3 regions of the Anoxybacillus sp. MB8 genome follow, and region 1 is predicted to be linked to each of the others. Evidence: riboswitches for the same ligand, from Rfam matches in the RefSeq annotation. Region 1 holds a riboswitch; each other region holds the start of a gene.
What was found. Region 1 has a riboswitch for S-adenosylmethionine ahead of EKC99_RS03360 (bifunctional homocysteine S-methyltransferase/methylenetetrahydrofolate reductase). Riboswitches for the same ligand answer to the same signal wherever they lie in the genome.
Positions count from the first base shown of each region.

Region 2: it holds a riboswitch for S-adenosylmethionine, as region 1 does, so the genes downstream of both, EKC99_RS06900 (methionine ABC transporter ATP-binding protein) here and EKC99_RS03360 (bifunctional homocysteine S-methyltransferase/methylenetetrahydrofolate reductase) in region 1, are expected to answer to the same signal.
Region 3: it holds a riboswitch for S-adenosylmethionine, as region 1 does, so the genes downstream of both, EKC99_RS08705 (methionine biosynthesis PLP-dependent protein) here and EKC99_RS03360 (bifunctional homocysteine S-methyltransferase/methylenetetrahydrofolate reductase) in region 1, are expected to answer to the same signal.

Region 1 is NZ_RXXX01000005.1:52,353-58,436, forward strand. It holds gene EKC99_RS03350 (BMP family lipoprotein) at 1-501, opposite strand, end outside; gene EKC99_RS03355 (YajQ family cyclic di-GMP-binding protein) at 669-1,160, shown strand; SAM riboswitch class I at 1,251-1,353, shown strand; gene EKC99_RS03360 (bifunctional homocysteine S-methyltransferase/methylenetetrahydrofolate reductase) at 1,423-3,270, shown strand; gene metH (methionine synthase) at 3,263-6,084, shown strand, end outside.
Region 2 is NZ_RXXX01000014.1:21,265-27,348, reverse strand. It holds gene sufC (Fe-S cluster assembly ATPase SufC) at 1-381, opposite strand, end outside; gene EKC99_RS06915 (carboxymuconolactone decarboxylase family protein) at 564-908, opposite strand; gene EKC99_RS06910 (MetQ/NlpA family ABC transporter substrate-binding protein) at 980-1,804, opposite strand; gene EKC99_RS06905 (methionine ABC transporter permease) at 1,822-2,490, opposite strand; gene EKC99_RS06900 (methionine ABC transporter ATP-binding protein) at 2,480-3,508, opposite strand; SAM riboswitch class I at 3,583-3,688, opposite strand; gene EKC99_RS06895 (hypothetical protein) at 4,020-4,493, opposite strand; gene EKC99_RS06890 (response regulator transcription factor) at 4,879-5,478, shown strand; gene EKC99_RS06885 (O-acetylhomoserine aminocarboxypropyltransferase/cysteine synthase family protein) at 5,518-6,084, opposite strand, start outside.
Region 3 is NZ_RXXX01000020.1:21,183-27,266, forward strand. It holds gene EKC99_RS08690 (Rpn family recombination-promoting nuclease/putative transposase) at 1-135, shown strand, start outside; gene mscL (large conductance mechanosensitive channel protein MscL) at 164-559, opposite strand; gene EKC99_RS08700 (cupin domain-containing protein) at 684-1,163, shown strand; SAM riboswitch class I at 1,255-1,362, shown strand; gene EKC99_RS08705 (methionine biosynthesis PLP-dependent protein) at 1,435-2,538, shown strand; gene metC (cystathionine beta-lyase) at 2,542-3,681, shown strand; gene EKC99_RS08715 (HD domain-containing protein) at 3,702-4,238, opposite strand; gene EKC99_RS08720 (hypothetical protein) at 4,356-4,988, shown strand; tRNA gene EKC99_RS08725 (tRNA-Val) at 5,091-5,163, shown strand; gene EKC99_RS08730 (RpnC/YadD family protein) at 5,310-6,084, shown strand, end outside.

The DNA of each region.
Region 1 (6,084 bases):
TTTGCGAATAAGCGGCACATCCGCTCCGCCAACAAAACCGACGTTGTTTGTTTTCGTCAACATGCCAGCCACTACGCCAGCTAAAAAGCTTCCTTCATCTTCTTTAAACGTAATCGATGTAATGTTCGGTAAATCAGATACCGCATCAATTAAGACGAATTGCTGTTTCGGATATTTTTTGGCGACTTTTTCTAAATCTTGTTGCACCATAAAACCTAATCCGATGACGAGATCGTTCCCTGCTTCAACGAGCTCTGTTAACCCTTTTTCATACGTCTCGGTTTCTTTTAACTCACGATAGTCAAAAAAGATGCCTAGCTCATCGCGCGCTTTCATTAATCCTTTAAACGCCGAATCGCTAAACGATTGATCACCGAGTCCGACGTCTGACAACATAATGCCTACTTTTATTCGCTCTTTCGGTTGAAAAGAACTCGTTTGCGAACACCCTGCGGCAAGCAATAAAACGAATGCCATCATGAGTGGAATCATTTTTTTCATCAAATTTCCTCATCTCCTTATTTTTCGATCAAATCCCGCTTCATTTATTATATCGACATGTTTCGACATTTTGTTTACTTTTTATATATAAAGATTTTGTAAAGTTGTTCGTATGCCAACAATCGACTATAATGGAAGCACAACGAATTTATGCCGAGGTGATTCATATGTCAAAAGAAAGTTCGTTTGATATTGTGTCGAAAGTCGATTTGTCAGAAGTGACGAACGCCATCAACATCGCGTTAAAAGAAATTCAAAACCGCTACGACTTTAAAGGAAGCAAAAGCGACATTTCACTTGAAAAAGATGAGCTCATTCTCATTTCTGACGATGAGTTTAAACTTGAACAGCTGAAAGATGTGCTTATCGGCAAACTCATTAAACGCGGCGTGCCGACAAAAAACATTCAATACGGAAAAGTAGAGGCTGCATCTGGCGGAACGGTGCGCCAACGTGCGAAACTCGTCCAAGGCATCGACAAAGACAATGCGAAAAAAATTAACACAATCATTAAAAATACAGGTTTAAAAGTAAAAAGTCAAATTCAAGAAGACCAAATTCGCGTCAGCGGCAAAAGTAAAGACGATTTACAAAAAGTAATCGCCGCCATTCGCGAAGCAGATTTACCGATTGACGTTCAATTCGTCAACTACCGTTAAGAAGGCACTCGGCCTTCTTTTTCTTTTCTCAAATAAAATAGTTGAATATTTCTAAAAAATCAGTTACATTTATGAGTAACTTCATACAACATCTTATCGAGAGAAGGGGAGGGACTGGCCCGATGAACCTTCAGCAACCTGACGATCGTCAAGGTGCTAAGTCCAGACAAGCGATTCGCTTGGAAGATAAGAAGGAGCGCGTCAAGTCTTCTTCTTATGGAGAGGACTTTTTTACTTTAAACAAAGAAACGGAGGAATGGACGTGGGATTGTTAGATGATTTAAAAGAACGCATCGTCATCGCGGATGGAGCGATGGGAACGTTATTATATGCGCACGGCATCGATCGTTGTTTTGAAGAATTAAACGTCACAAAGCCTGAAGAAATTGTCCATATTCATGAGGCGTATATTGAATCAGGCGCAGAAGTCATTCAAACGAACACATACGGCGCCAACTACGTAAAACTAGCACGTTACGGGCTGCAAGATGACGTAAAAAAAATAAACGAAGCGGCGGTCGAACTGGCGAAACGAGCGGCAAAAGGGCGCGCCTACGTGCTCGGTACGATCGGAGGACTACGGAGCACGAACAAAAGCACGATTTCGCTTGAAGAAGTGAAACGAACATTTCGTGAACAGCTGTATGTGTTGTTAAACGAAGGTGTCGATGGGCTTTTGCTTGAAACATATTACGATTTCGAAGAATTGCAAACCGTTCTTTCCATCGCTCGCAAAGAAACGACGTTGCCGATCATCGCCCACGTCACGTTGCATGATATTGGCGTCCTGCAACACGGGATGCCGCTTGCTGAAGCGCTGATCGAATTAGAACGACTTGGGGCCGATGTCGTCGGCTTAAACTGCCATCTCGGCCCATATCATATGTTGCGCTCACTAGAAGAAGTACCGATTCCTACACGCGCTTTTTTATCGGTATATCCGAACGCGAGCTTGCCGCAATATCGCGACGGTCGCTTCATTTACGAAACGAGCGAACAATATTTTGAAGAAACGGCGCGCGCCTTTCGTGAACAAGGAGTTCGGCTCATCGGCGGCTGTTGCGGTACGACGCCAAAACATATTGCCGCCATTGCTCGCGCCCTTTCCGATCGTACGCCTGTATATAAAAAAGAAGTCAAACAGCGCCATCCGATCGTCGTCCAAGAAGAAAAACAAACGACAGCCCCTTCTCTTGCCGACATCGCTCGCACGCGACGGTCGATTATCGTCGAGCTCGATCCACCGAAAAAGCTCGGCTTAACGACATTTTTAGAAGGCGCAAAAGCGTTAAAAGAAGCGAACATTGATGCCTTAACGCTTGCCGACAACTCGCTTGCGACACCGCGCATTAGCAACGTCGCTGTCGGCACGATCGTCAAACAACAACTCGGCATGCGTCCGCTCATTCATATTACATGCCGCGATCGAAACTTAATCGGCTTGCAGTCGCACTTAATGGGACTTCATACGCTCGGCATGACCGACGTGCTCGCTTTAACAGGCGATCCGTCAAAAGTAGGCGACTTTCCAGGTGCGACGTCCGTCTACGATTTATCATCGTTTGACCTCATTTCGTTAATTCGCCAATTTAACGAAGGACTGTCGTACTCAGGCAAACCGCTCGGACAAAAGACGAACTTTTCGATCGCTGCCGCCTTTAATCCGAACGTGCGCCATTTAGATAAAGCAGTAAAGCGGATAGAGAAAAAAATTGAATGCGGGGCGCACTACTTTTTAACACAGCCGCTTTATAGCGAAAAACAAATCGAAGACGTGTATGAAGCGACGAAACATTTACCGACGCCGATTTACATCGGCATTATGCCGCTCACAAGCGCTCGCAACGCCGACTTTTTACATCACGAAGTGCCGGGCATTACATTATCTGATGACATTCGCAACCGCATGGCGATGTGCGCAAACGACCGTGTTCAATCAACGAAAGAAGGATTAGCGATCGCCAAAGCGCTCATCGATGCCGCGTTCGATTTATTCCAAGGCATTTATTTAATTACCCCATTTTTACGTTACGATATGACGGTCGAACTCGTTCGTTACATTCATGAAAAAGAGCGGCTCGCAAAAGAAAGGACGGTTTATTATGGCTAGTTTATTTGAACAGCTCGAAAAGAAAATTTTAATTATTGACGGTGCAATGGGAACGATGATTCAAGCGGCCAACTTAACTGCGGACGATTTTGGCGGTGAAGCATATGAAGGATGCAACGAATATTTAACGATCACCGCCCCACACGTCATTTCTCACATTCATGAAGCGTATTTTGCCGCAGGGGCCGACATTGTCGAAACGAATACGTTCGGGGCAACGCGCATCGTCCTAGACGAATATGATCTCGGCCATTTAGCGCTTGAGTTAAATATCGAGGCAGCGAAACTTGCAAGACGAGCAGCGGAAAAATATACGACAACCGATTGGCCGCGCTTCGTTGCAGGCTCGATGGGTCCGACGACAAAAACGCTTTCTGTCACAGGCGGAGCGACGTTTACGGAGCTCGTTGCTGCGTATGAAGAACAAGCGCGCGGGCTATTAATTGGCGGCGTCGATTTATTGTTGTTAGAAACGTGCCAAGATACGTTAAACGTCAAAGCCGCCTTTCTCGGCATTACCGAAGCGTTTCAAGCGGTCGGAAAACGGGTGCCGCTGATGATTTCTGGAACGATTGAACCGATGGGAACGACGCTTGCCGGACAAACGATCGAATCTTTTTTTATTTCCATTCAACATATGAAACCTTTTGCCGTCGGTTTAAACTGCGCCACAGGTCCGGAATTTATGACCGACCATTTGCGCTCGCTCGCTTCATTAGCGAACACAGCCGTCAGCTGTTATCCAAACGCTGGGCTTCCTGACGAAGAAGGGCACTACCACGAAACGCCAGACATGCTTGCGAAAAAAATTCGCCAATTTGCTGAAAAAGGATGGCTAAACATTGTCGGCGGCTGTTGCGGCACGACGCCACAACATATTCGTGCCATCGCTGAAGCGGTGCGCGACATTCCACCTCGTGTCATCCCGAAACAGTTTGCCATGCATGCAGTATCTGGCATTGATGCGTTGATATACGATGAAACGATGCGGCCGCTTTTTGTCGGGGAACGAACGAACGTCATTGGCTCACGTAAGTTTAAACGGCTCATCGCGGAAGGCAAATATGAAGAAGCGGCAGAAATTGCGCGCGCACAAGTGAAAAATGGAGCGCACGTCATCGACATTTGTTTAGCGGACCCTGACCGTGATGAAAAAGAAGATATGGAACAATTTATTCAACAAGTCGTGAAAAAAGTGAAAGTGCCGCTCGTCATCGACTCAACCGATGAGGACGTCATCGCCTGTGCGTTATCGTATTTCCAAGGAAAAGCGATTATTAACTCCATTAACTTAGAAGACGGGGAAGAACGATTTGAAAAAATTGTCCCGCTTCTTCATCAATACGGTGCAGCGGTCGTCGTCGGCACGATTGACGAACAAGGAATGGCCATTGAAGCGAAACGAAAGCTGGACATCGCCCTTCGTTCATACGATTTACTCGTCAATAAATATGGCGTGTCACCGCACGACATTATTTTCGATCCGCTCGTCTTCCCGATCGGTACAGGAGATGAGCAATATATTGGCGCAGCAAAAGAAACGATCGAAGGCATTCGCCTCATTAAACAACATTTGCCAAACTGTTTAACGATGCTCGGCATTAGCAACGTCTCATTTGGTTTGCCACCTGTCGGACGCGAAGTGTTAAACTCCGTCTTTTTATACCATTGCACGCAAGCAGGGCTTGATTACGCGATCGTCAACACGGAAAAATTAGAGCGCTTTGCGTCCATTCCTGAAGAAGAGGTGCGCTTAGCAGAGGCGTTGTTATTTCACACAAACGATGAAACGTTAAACGCATTTATTCAATTTTATCGCGATAAAACGAAACAACCGAAACAAACAAACGTCCATATGACGTTAGAAGAGCGGCTTGCCACATACGTCATTGAAGGAACGAAAGATGGGCTCATCGAAGACTTGACGCTCGCCTTACAAACGTACAGTCCGCTTGACATTATTAACGGTCCACTGATGAACGGAATGGACGAAGTCGGTCGCCTATTTAACGATAATCAGCTCATCGTCGCCGAAGTGTTGCAAAGCGCAGAAGTGATGAAAGCGGCCGTCGCCTTTTTAGAGCCGTATATGGAAAAAAACGAAACGAGCGTCAAAGGAAAAGTGTTGCTAGCAACAGTCAAAGGCGATGTGCACGACATCGGAAAAAATTTAGTCGATATTATTTTAAGCAACAACGGGTTTCACGTCGTCGATTTAGGCATTAAAGTCACGCCTCAGCAGCTCATTGAAGCGGTGCGAAACGAACAGCCAGACATGATCGGCTTATCCGGACTGCTTGTAAAATCGGCTCAACAAATGGTGCTCACTGCGCAAGACTTAAAACAAGCGGGCATCTCCTTGCCAATTTTAGTTGGCGGCGCCGCTCTTTCACGCAAATTTACCGATACGAAAATCGCGCCCGAATATGACGGCATCGTTTTATACGCGAAAGATGCGATGGAAGGATTGACGCTTGCCAACCGTATCGTCCAACAAGACATTTCTTATGAGAAAAAAGAAAAAACGAAACAAACAATCGAACGGCAAAGCACAGTCGCTGTCATGACAAAGTCAAATGTGAAGCGGGCACCAATTTACGTTCCGACCGATACAGAAAAACATATATTAAAAGACATTCCGCTTTCACATATTGAACCGTACGTCAATTGGCAAATGCTTCTTGGCCACCATCTCGGTTTAAAAGGAAATGTAAAAAAGCTGTTGGCAGAAGGAAACGAAAAAGCAATCATGTTAAAAGAGTTGATCGATGAGCTGCTCGCTGAAGCAAAACAAACAAAATCCCTTGCACCGAA
Region 2 (6,084 bases), on a different contig from region 1:
TTTTTCATCTAATTGACGAATGAATTTCATTAATGAAATTTCATTTCCTTCTCCGCGACGTGCGTTAATGGCTGAACGAAGGAAGTCAGCGTTTGTCACACCACTAATTTCGCTCGGATATTGCATCGCTAAAAAAAGACCTGCGCGAGCACGTTCGTCTACTTCCATTTCTAATACGTCTTGCCCATCTAATGTAATGCTTCCTTTTGTCACTTCATATTTTGGATGGCCCATGATTGCGGCAGATAATGTCGACTTTCCCGTTCCGTTTGGTCCCATGATGGCATGAAACTCGCCACCTTTAATTTCAAGGTTGACCCCTCTTAAAATTTCTTTTCCATCAATTGCAACGTGAAGATCTTTAATCGTTAATGTTGCCATAAAAAAATACCTCCAGTTTCGCTTATGTTCATAAAAACGTAATTCTCATTTTATTCTCATTACAATTTTATAACAGATGAAAAGTATTAGCAACCTTATTGCAAGCATTTTGATACTTTTTTGTTTAGAAAGTTTGTTTACTTTATCACATATGTAAAAAAGGATAGGAGAGCCCTATCCTTTTAATGCGTGCGAGTAAATTCATCAATACATTGGCGAACGAGCGTGACTGCTTGGCTCATTGTCGTCCCGCCAGCTAACGCAGCAGCAACCGCACATGCTTCAAATATTTGTTCTTCTGTCGCTCCTTCATCGATGCATCCTTTCGTATGATAAATCGTACAATATTCATCTTGTTTAGCAACACTAATGCCTAATGCGATCAATTGCTTTTCTTTTTTCGACAACGCCCCTTGCGCAAAACACGCCTCTGTAAACGCATTAAACGTTTGCCCAACCTTCGGCATTTGTTGTGTAAACGTTCCTAGCCCTTGTTTATATTCGTGTAAAAATTGTTCCATCGACATAATCACTCCTCCTTCCTTTTTATCATGTGTCGTTTTCCGAAAAATATAAAAGGATGCCCGAATGGACATCCTTATTTTGTCGCTGGAATGACTGCACCGTTATACTTTTCTAAAATGAAGTCTTGAATGTCTTTTGATTGCAACACTTCAACGAGCGTTTGAATTTCTTTACGTGTTTCGTCACCTTTACGAACCGCAATAATGTTAACATATGGATTGTTTTCTGGTGACTCTACCGCAATTGGATCTTTCGCTGGGTCTAAGCCAGCATCTAACGCATAGTTAGCGTTAATTAATACCGCATCTCCCTCGTCATTTTTATATACTTGAGGAAGTAAACCGGCTTCGACATCTGCTTCAAACACTAAGTTTTTCGGATTTTCAACAATATCATCAACTGTCGCTTTCGTTTTATCAACACCATCTTTTAATTTAATTAAACCTTTTTCTTCAAGCATCGATAAAATGCGACCGTGGTCTGCAACAGAGTTGCTCATAATAATTTTTGCCCCGTTCGGTAGTTCTTCAAGGCTTTTATATTTTTTAGAGTATACGCCGATTGGTTCAATATGAATACCGCCAGCATTCACAAAATCATAACCATGTTCTTTCATTTGTGCTTCTAAGTAAGGAATGTGTTGGAAATAGTTTGCATCTAACTCTTTATCAGCTAACGCTTTATTCGGCAATACATAATCTTGGAACGTCACGATTTCTAATTCAATCCCTTTTTCTTTTAAAATCGGTTTTGCTTGTTCTAAAATTTCCGCATGTGGTACGTTTGATGCACCAACGACAAGTTTATTCGTTTTTTCTTCCGCACTTTCGCTTTTTCCGCAAGCAGCAAGCGCTAAAACAACAATTGCAGCAACAAGTAAAGAGATCCATTTTTTCATTTGTTTCTTCCTCCTTTTTATCGTTTATCTATTTTAGAAGTGACAAAGTCACCAATAAACTGAATAATAAAGACAATGACTAAAATGAGCACTGTTGCAACAAACGTAACATCGTTATTGTTGCGTTGGAACCCTTCTAAATACGCTAAATTTCCGAGCCCTCCAGCGCCAACAACTCCTGCCATCGCTGTATATCCGACGAGCGCAATCGCCGTCACTGTAATTCCAGATACAAGTGCTGGAAGCGCTTCTGGGAGGAGCACTTTCCAAATAATTGTCGATGTCGTCGCACCCATCGCTTTTGCTGCTTCAATGACACCTTTATCGATTTCACGAAGCGCAATTTCCACCATGCGCGCATAAAACGGTGCGGCACCGATAATGAGTGCTGGCAACGCAGCGTTTGCTCCAAGAATCGTGCCAACGACAAGTTTTGTAAACGGAATAAGCAAAATAATTAAAATAATAAACGGAATCGAGCGGAAAATGTTGACGAACGACGCAATGGCACCGTTAACGAGACGATTTTCCCATATGTTTCCCTTAGACGTTAAAAACAGCAATAAACCAAGTAAAATGCCAAGCACAAATGTTGCTATAACAGAGATAGCTGTCATATACAATGTTTCCATCGTCGCCGCCCATATTTTATCCCAAACGACGTTCGGGAATAGTTCATTCCACATTCGCCAACACCTCCGCTTCCACTTCTTGCTGGCGAATAAAAGCGAGCGCTCGCTCAACTTCTTCATTCGCACCGTCTAAATGAATGAACAACACTCCATATGAGCCATGATGCGTTTGTGAAATTTTGCCTTGTAAAATATTCACGTTTAAATCAAAATGGCGAATAAGTTGCGTGATGAGCGGTTGCTCAGCCGCTTCGCCGACGAATGTAAGTTGAACAACTTTGCCGTTTGGATATCGTTCAAGAAGATGCAACATCGCTTCTTTCGTTTCCTCCGGCTCCGTCACTTGTTGGACAAATCGTTTCGTAATCGGTTGCTGTGGCTTACGGAATACATGAAGCACTTCGCCCATTTCAACAATTTTTCCGTTTTCCATGACCGCTACGCGATCGCAAATTTTACGAATGACATGCATTTCGTGTGTAATTAACACGATCGTTAAATCGAGACGTTTATTAATATCGACGAGCAAATCTAAAATGGAGTCCGTCGTTTGTGGGTCAAGCGCTGACGTCGCTTCATCACATAGCAACACTTTCGGGTTGTTCGCTAACGCACGCGCAATGCCGACGCGCTGTTTTTGCCCTCCGCTCAATTGCGACGGGTATGCATTTTCTCTTCCTTGCAAGCCGACGAGTTGAATGAGCTCATCGACACGCTTCATCCGTTCCTCTTTCGGCACACCCGCAATTTCTAACGGGAAAGCAATATTTTCACACACCGTTCGCGACCAAAGTAAGTTGAAATGTTGGAAAATCATCCCGATTTGCTGACGAGCTTGTCGTAATTGTTTCCCACTAATTTTCCCCATATCTTTTCCATCGACAATGACTTCACCGCTTGTCGGCTTTTCTAGTCCATTTAACAATCGAATGAGCGAACTTTTTCCCGCTCCGCTATAACCGATGATGCCGAAAATTTCTCCTTCTGCAATATGCAAGTTTACATGATCGACCGCAGTCACATTTCCGCTTGCTGCTTTGTATACTTTCGTTACATTTGATAAAGTAATCACGTCGCTGTCACCTTCCTTCCATGAAAAAAGCCTTTCTGTTCAAGAGAACAGAAAGGCGTTATCGTCCATTCTGTCTCTTATCTCTCAAAGCAAACGCTTTGTGTGAATTGGCACCATTTCAGCAGCGCTGACGGTTGCCGGGTTTCATCGGGCACATCCCTCCACCTCTCTTGATAAGAGCGCTTTTAAACGCTTTATTCAGTTAACGTTTTAATGCATTCAAGGACATTTTTAAACTACGAAAGTGATTATATCATCGAAAGAAGGACGGTGTCAATAAAAATTTTTTCAACTATTTCCCGTCATGATTAAGTGAACTGAATATATATATCATTGAGGAATCGCTACTCCTAGGATGTCGGGCTACGAACAACCCTCTGCTTTTGTTATGTAAACAGTGTGAGAGGCTTACCCAAAACGCATTAGCGTTTTAGATCAGCCTCTTCAGTTCAAAAAATGAAGTTAAACTTTCCAATTGTAGGCATACATAGTTACATGACAAACGGATCCTTTAATTACATTCTTCTTTTGTAATTTTAATCGTTACGTACACTTTATGAAAGGAGTCATAGTAGTCAGCTTGTGCAACACTAGAGGTATACCATTTATCAACTAATTTTAAGTAAGAATCAGTGTTTTCTAAAGAATAAATCCCCGTAATAGTAGAAGTCTTAGTCGTTAGATTTCGATCGTACGTAACTGTCATCGTCACTGTACCATACATACTCTGAACCGTTTTTGTTTCTTTATTTCCTCGGACAATCGTATCAAGTGGAGCAATTTTTGATTTTGAATTGCTTAATTTTGCTATTGAACTCCCTACTGCAGGAGTAACTGTAATTGTTACATTCCCCTCTTTATATACTCGTTTCGGGAGCGTACTAGCTTCAGTAGTAATTAACGACCCAAAAAAACCATCTAATAACAGAGTAGCAGTTAGTGCTAGGGTAGCAACTAAAATAAGCCTTCTAAATTGCCTTTTCATTATTTTCTCTCCTCACATAGTCCAATTGTAATGCTAGTTCTCCGCTACTTGTCCATAATGAGATAGACTTGTACATTAGCGCCAGTTAAACATCGGTATCATGAATATAAGCAGGAATTTTTATTTAGCTGATTACTCACCATAGGTACAACATATTGTATAAAAATCGGACGTTCTTTATCTCAACTTATACATTGCTCATACTCCTCCGCTTCTTCTCCCAAAAATAGCTGATCAGCTATTTTCATTTTACCAAAAATAGAAAAGAAAAAAATCCGTATTTTCCGCCAATTTTTTGACGAAAATCCGCCAATTTCTTCAAAATAAATGACAAAGTTTATTAAATGAAGTAGAATCTAGTAAAAAATAATGGAGGGGAAATCGCATGACTATTCGTACATTGCTTATTGATTCTGATCCTATCTATTTGCTTGGGTTGGAAAAATTATTGGAAAACGAAAGTAACATAACAGTTATCGGTTCTGTTTCTTGTCTTGATTCACTAGATACTCTCATACATATACATGTACCAGACGTCATTGTAATAAATGTACACATGCACATAGCAAAAGCATGGGACTGGGTAAAAAATGTGAAGGAGACACATCCCACGATAAATATCATTATGCTATGCAACTATCCACCGCTCGCCTTATCTGCGTACGAAGCAGGTGTATCCGGCGTATTGTCAAAAGAAAAAGTTTCCACTCATTTAGCACATGTGATCCGATACAGCAACGAAGGAGAAAAACTTTTTTTAGCGGATAATGAAACTGCGTATTTAACAAAGCACGGTTTAACAAACATGGAAATCGATATATTACAAATGTTAGCGGATGATCAAACGAGTACACAAATTAGCGAACAGCTAATGATAAGCAAACGAACAGTAGAACGTCACCTTTCTTGTATTTTCGAAAAACTAAAGGTTTCGTCACGAACTGGAGCGGTTGCGGAAGCGCTACGGTTACAACTCATAAAATGAAAGGTGCTAGTCGAAATATATAACTAGCACCTTTCATACCTACACTTGCGAATATACAGAACGAATACCTGTCGCCGCTTCAATTGCCTGCTCTAAGTCTTCAATTAAATCGTCCACGTTTTCGATTCCGACTGATAAACGAATCATATCTTCCGTCACACCAGACGCTTGTAAATCTTCTCCGCTTAGTTGCTGATGCGTCGTGCTTGCTGGATGGATGATTAAACTTTTTGCATCGCCGACGTTGGCGACATGCGACCAAAGTTTAACGTTGTTAATTAATGTCGCCCCCGCTTCACGACCGCCTTGAATGCCAAAGACGACGACTGCACCTGCCCCTTTGGGCATATATTTTTTCGCTAACTCTTTTGCTGGGTGATTGTCATGCTCAGGATATAACACCCAATTGACTGCTGGATGGTTGTCTAAATACTCAACAATTTTTCTCGTGTTGGCAATATGTTCTTTCATGCGTACGTGTAACGTTTCAAGCCCTAAATTAAACTGAAATGCGTTGAACGGGCTCATCGCTGGTCCTAAATCGCGCAATAGTTGCACGCGTGCTTTCACGATATACGCTGCTGCACCAATGTGTGCGTATACGAG
Region 3 (6,084 bases), on a different contig from region 1:
GTGGAGCAAGGAATAAAACAAGGAATGAAGCGTCTTGTACAAACGATGGCGAAAAAAGGGATGAGCGTAAAAGATATTGCAAACGTTACGGATCTTTCGGAAGAAGAAGTAAAGCAGTTCGTAGAGAAAGAATGAGTGGGAAGCCCCCAAAAAGCTCTGGGGGCTATGGTGTTTCTTTTTGTTGTTTTAATAAATCGCGAATTTCTGTGAGCAGTTGTTGTTCTTTTGTGATCGTTGGTGCGGTTTGTTTCGTTTCTTCTTGTTTTTTGATTCGTTCGGATAAGTTGTTCAGCAGTTTGACGAATAGAAAGATAGAAAAGGCAATGACTAAAAAGTCAACGACGGTTTGAATAAAAGACCCGTATTTGACTTCTGCTTCACCGACTTTCCAAGATAATCCGCTAAAATCGACGCCACCTAAAATGAGACCAACAAGCGGCATAATGATGTCATTCACGAGGGAAGAAACGATTTTTCCAAATGCTCCACCGATGATGACCCCAACAGCTAAGTCGATGACGTTCCCCCGCACAGCAAATTTCTTAAATTCGTTCCACATCGGCACGCCTCCTTTTTCCATACCTTAACATATATCCGTTCTATTTGTCGATTTTTGCATGTGAGGCGCATAGTCGGGCAGTTGTGCATAACATGGCGATGAATATGAAAAAAGAGGTGAGAACATGTATTACTATCCGAATGTTGTGTATATGCCTGTGTATCCATATCCGATTATGCCTTATCCGTTTCCGCGAGAATATACGAAAGATTACGGACCGAACCCGTTTGTCGTACAAATAGAAGAAGCGACGAAACGAAACAACATGTTCCGTACGACGTTATGGACGGGACCTCATTTGCAAGTGACATTGATGAGCCTTCGTGTCGGAGAGGATATCGGTTTAGAAATGCATCGGGGTGTTGATCAATTTTTACGTATTGAACAAGGAGAAGGGATTGTGCGGATGGGCAAAAAGAAAAACGAATTGACGTTTGAAAGACGCGTGACGGATGGCTCTGCCATTTTTGTGCCTGCAGGAACGTGGCATAATGTGATCAACATAGGGAACGTTCCGCTTAAGCTGTACTCCATTTATGCGCCGCCACAACATCCAGCCGGCACCGTCCATCCGACAAAAGCCGATGCTCTTGCGGCGGAATGAAAGTTTGTTACAAGAAAATAAAAAATAGTTGAAATTTTTTTGGAAATAAGGTACATTAGTTAAAAATCAGAAAATTCAATATGCGTGTGCATTCTTATCAAGAGAAGGGGAGGGACTGGCCCGATGAACCTTCAGCAACCAGCCGAAAGCGGTCAGGTGCTAAATCCAGCGAATTGGTGTTCAATTCGGAAGATAAGAAGAAGCGTTTGTCTATGGACAGAAAGCCTTCTTCTTAGAAGGCTTTTATTTTTTTGAGAAAGGGAGAGAGCGAATGAGTCATGTGGAAACAGTATTAGCGCAAATCGGTAATCGAAGCGAGACGACGACAGGAACAGTGAATCCACCTGTATATTTTTCAACAGCGTATCGGCATGAAGGGATCGGACAGTCGACGGGGTACGATTACATTCGGACAGGAAACCCGACGAGACACATCGTCGAGGAGGCGATTGCGCAGTTAGAGGAAGGGGATCAAGGGTTTGCATGTAGTTCAGGCATGGCGGCAATTCAAACGGTGTTTGCGCTTTTTGAAAGCGGGGATCATTTTCTCGTTTCGGCCGATTTATATGGCGGGACGTATCGGTTGTTTGAAAAAGGGTGGAGAAAATACGGGCTGTCGTTTACATACGTCGATTTTCGCGATGTAGATGCGGTAAAGGCGCATGTGACGGACAAAACGAAAGCGATTTTTTTAGAAACGCCGACCAATCCGCTCATGCAAGAGGCGGATATTGAAGCGGTCGCGGCGTTTGCGAAACAACATGGGCTGCTTCTTATCGTCGATAATACGTTTTACACACCTGTACTGCAAAAGCCATTAACGAAAGGGGCGGACATCGTCATTCATAGCGCAACGAAATATTTAGGCGGGCATAACGACGTGCTTGCGGGGCTCATTGTCGCAAAAGGAAAAGCGCTATGCGAGCAATTGGCGATGTATCATAACGCGATCGGAGCGGTGCTGTCTCCGTTTGATTCATGGTTGTTAATTCGCGGCATGAAAACGCTCGCGCTTCGCATGCGCCAACATGAACAAAATGCAAAAGCGATTTATGAATTTTTAGCACAACATGAAGACGTGACCGATGTGCTATATCCAGGGAGAGGTGGCATGTTGTCGTTTCGCGTGCGCGACGAACGGTGGGTGAATACCTTTTTACGAAGCTTAAAGCTTATTACGTTTGCGGAAAGTTTAGGCGGTGTCGAAAGTTTTATTACGTATCCAGCGACGCAAACGCATATGGATATTCCAGAGGACGTTCGTATCGCCAACGGGGTATGTAATCGACTGTTACGTTTTTCGGTCGGCATTGAACATCATGACGATTTAATTGCTGATTTAACACAAGCGTTTCAACGCATGAAAGAGGTGTAAAAAATGGATGTGCAAACGCAACTCGTTCATAATAAATGGCAGATCGATGCGCAAACGGGCGCGGTGAGCGTCCCGATTCATCATGCATCGACGTTTCATCAGTTTGATTTTGATACGTTTGGAAAATATGATTATAGCCGCACAGGCAATCCGACGCGCGAGGCGCTTGAAGAAACGATCGCGGAGCTGGAAGGAGGAGTGAGCGGCTTTGCGTTCGCATCAGGCATGGCGGCGATTTCAACGGCGTTTTTGTTGTTGTCAAAAGGGGATCATGTGTTAATTACAGATGACGTATATGGCGGAACGTATCGCATCATCACGGATGTATTAAGCCGATTTGGCATTGAATATACGTTTGTCGATATGACCGATTTAGATGCGGTAGCGCGCCATATTCGTCCGAATACGAAAGTGATTTATATGGAGACGCCGTCAAATCCGCTGCTGAAAATTACGGACATTCGCGGGGTTGTGAAGCTTGCGAAAGCGCACGGTTGTTTGACGTTTTTAGATAATACGTTCGCGACACCTTTATTGCAGCGTCCGCTCGATCTCGGCGTCGATGTCGTGCTCCATAGCGCGACGAAATTTTTAGCTGGCCATAGCGATGTCGTCGCTGGACTTGCGGTTGTGAAAGATGAGCGACTAGCGAAAGAGCTTCGGAAGTTGCAGTATGCGTTCGGTGCGGTGCTCGGCGTGCAAGATGCGTGGCTTGTGCTGCGCGGGCTAAAAACGCTTCACGTTCGGCTTGATTACGCTTCCCGTTCAGCGATGCAGCTCGCGCAGTTTTTACATCGCCATCCGAAAGTGGCGCACGTATATTATCCGGGGCTTTCGCATCACGAAGGGCACGTCATTCATCGCGATCAAGCGCGTGGGTTTGGCGCGGTGTTGTCGTTTGAATTGGAAAATGAACAAGCGGTGCGGACGTTTGTGAAATATGCGCATATTCCGGTATTTGCGGTTAGTTTAGGAGCGGTAGAGTCGATTTTATCTTATCCGGCAAAAATGTCGCATGCGGCGATGCCGAAAGCGGAACGCCTTCGTCGCGGCATTACGGACGGTTTGTTGCGCTTAAGTGTTGGATTAGAGGCGACCGATGATTTGCTTGCTGATGTGGAACAGGCGTTATCATATGTATAGGCTAGGCACATCGCCTAGCCTTAGCTAATTTGGTCGAGCGCATCACGCTTCATTTGCTGTTCGACCATGCGATCAAGTTGTTGAATTTTTTTCAAGGCGAGTTCGTCATCGATTTGGCGATAGTGATGTTTGCCGCCTGGTTCTTCATCTGCTTCATCGGCAAGTTTAACGATCGTCTGAAGCGGTTTTCGTTTTAGCTCTCCTTCTGGAAGATACGAATCGGTATGAAGCAAAATGGCGAGGGCGATTTCTTTCGCATGTTGAGGATGTTCACCGAGTCGAATAAGCAATTTGTGCGCTCGCTCCGCCCCTTTAATCGCATGAATGTCGTTTTGTTTATATGTTTCATAGTCCCACGTTCCATTAGAGTACCATTCATAATGCCCAATATCATGAAGCAGTGCCGCTTTTGTCGCTAAATCGACATTGACTCCATATTGCAAGGCAAGGCGATACGCATGATATGCGGTAGCGATGGCGTGTGCGACGCCTGAACGTTTTAAATATTTTTGGGTGATGGGGTGAAGGAAGATGTCAGTTAATGTGACACGTCTCATCGTGCATGCCCCCTTTTTTGTTTTTCTAATTATCATACCATGTCTTATTTAAGAAAGGCAATACATATTTTTTCTGTTTTTCTTTCATACTAAGTGAAAAAAGTATGGAGGATACGTATGTTTTTATCATTGTTATTATCAGTTATGACGGCGCTTTCGTTCAATGGCCATGCTTGTACGAAAAAATTAGAGGAAGCAAACGTGCAACTATGCGGCAAAGAAGATGGAGATTGGGTGCGTCATTTTACGCTTCACGTCGGAAAAGCGACGTATGCTTTTCCGGAATGGGAACATATCCATGACCCGAAAGCGACTCCGCAATTGTATTCTGTTGATGTGACGGACGATGGAAAGGAAGATGTCGTCGTTTTTCTCGTGAAAGCACGCGGCAACGGCACGTATAAAAACGAAGTGCACGTATTTGCCCATCGTGAAAACGGCATAGAAGAAATGATCGTCGAAGATCCGCGCACCGTCGTTTTAAAAAGCATGAAAATGAAAGAGACAGACGAAGGAACGGAGATCATCATTGATCACGTTCACGCGTTCATTCCGTACGCGCGCGAAGGGCAAAAAGGGGTAAAAACGACATTCGACCGCTTTTTAAAATATGCGCTCGATAAACAAAAGCTGAAAGCCGTATTACTTCTCGAACGAAAAAAAGGGGAATACATCGGCAGTTTAATTATCACATACGAATATAAAGATGGCTTTTTCCAAGGCACTCACATCGACTTTATCCGCCATTAGCCATTGCCTAGGCAATGGCTAAAAAATTTTTTAAAAAAGTATTTGACAATGTGAGAGAAGGTAAGTATAATGAAAAATGTGTTCGATAGGACAACAACATACGATTCCGTAGCTCAGCTGGGAGAGCGCCACCTTGACAGGGTGGAGGTCGCTGGTTCGAGCCCAGTCGGAATCATCACAACCCCGAGTTCTTTTAGAGAGCTCGGGGTTTTTCGTTGTATTCAGCATCTTCTTCCGACTGACGCAAATGTTTTCGTATGCAGGAAAATAGTCGATGTTGTCGAATAAAAACATCGAAACGATTGTATGCGAGGTGACTATATGTCCATTGACCACGATCGTCTGTTTAAAGAGTTGATCCAAACGTTTTTTGAGGAATTTATTGTTCTCTTTTTCCCAGCCATGCACGAGCATATCGATTTTCGCCACGTCTCGTTTTTATCGGAGGAGCTGTTTACCGATGTGACGGCAGGCGAGAAGTACCGTGTCGATTTGCTTGTCGAAACGAAGCTGAAAGGGGAAGACGGGTTAGTGATCGTGCATATCGAAAACCAAAGCTACGTCCAACCATCGTTTCCTGAACGAATGTTTATTTATTTTAGCCGCTTGTTAGAAAAGTACCGCAAACCCATCGTACCTATTGCTGTATTTAGCTACGATACGATCCGCGACGAACCAGCGACATTTACCCTCCAATTTCCTTTTGGCCACGTGCTTGACTTTCGTTTTTTCACTTTGGAACTTCGTAAACAAAACTGGCGAAACTACATTCGTCAAGACAATCCAATCGCTGCTGCACTGTTAAGCAAAATGGGATATACTGAAAGTGAACGAGTAGAACTGAAAAAACAATTTTTACGCATGCTTGTCCGATTGGAATTAGACGAAGCGAAACAACGATTATTGTTTGGCTTTTTTGAAACATGTGTGAAACGATCAGATGAAGAAGAACGAAAACCGCGAAGCGAGGTGAATGAAATGGAGACGAAAGAAAAAGAACAAGTGTTGGAACTCATGATTTCGTATGAACGACAAGGCATGAAGCATCTTGTGCAAACGATGGCGAGAAAAGGAATGAGCGTCAAAGATATTGCAA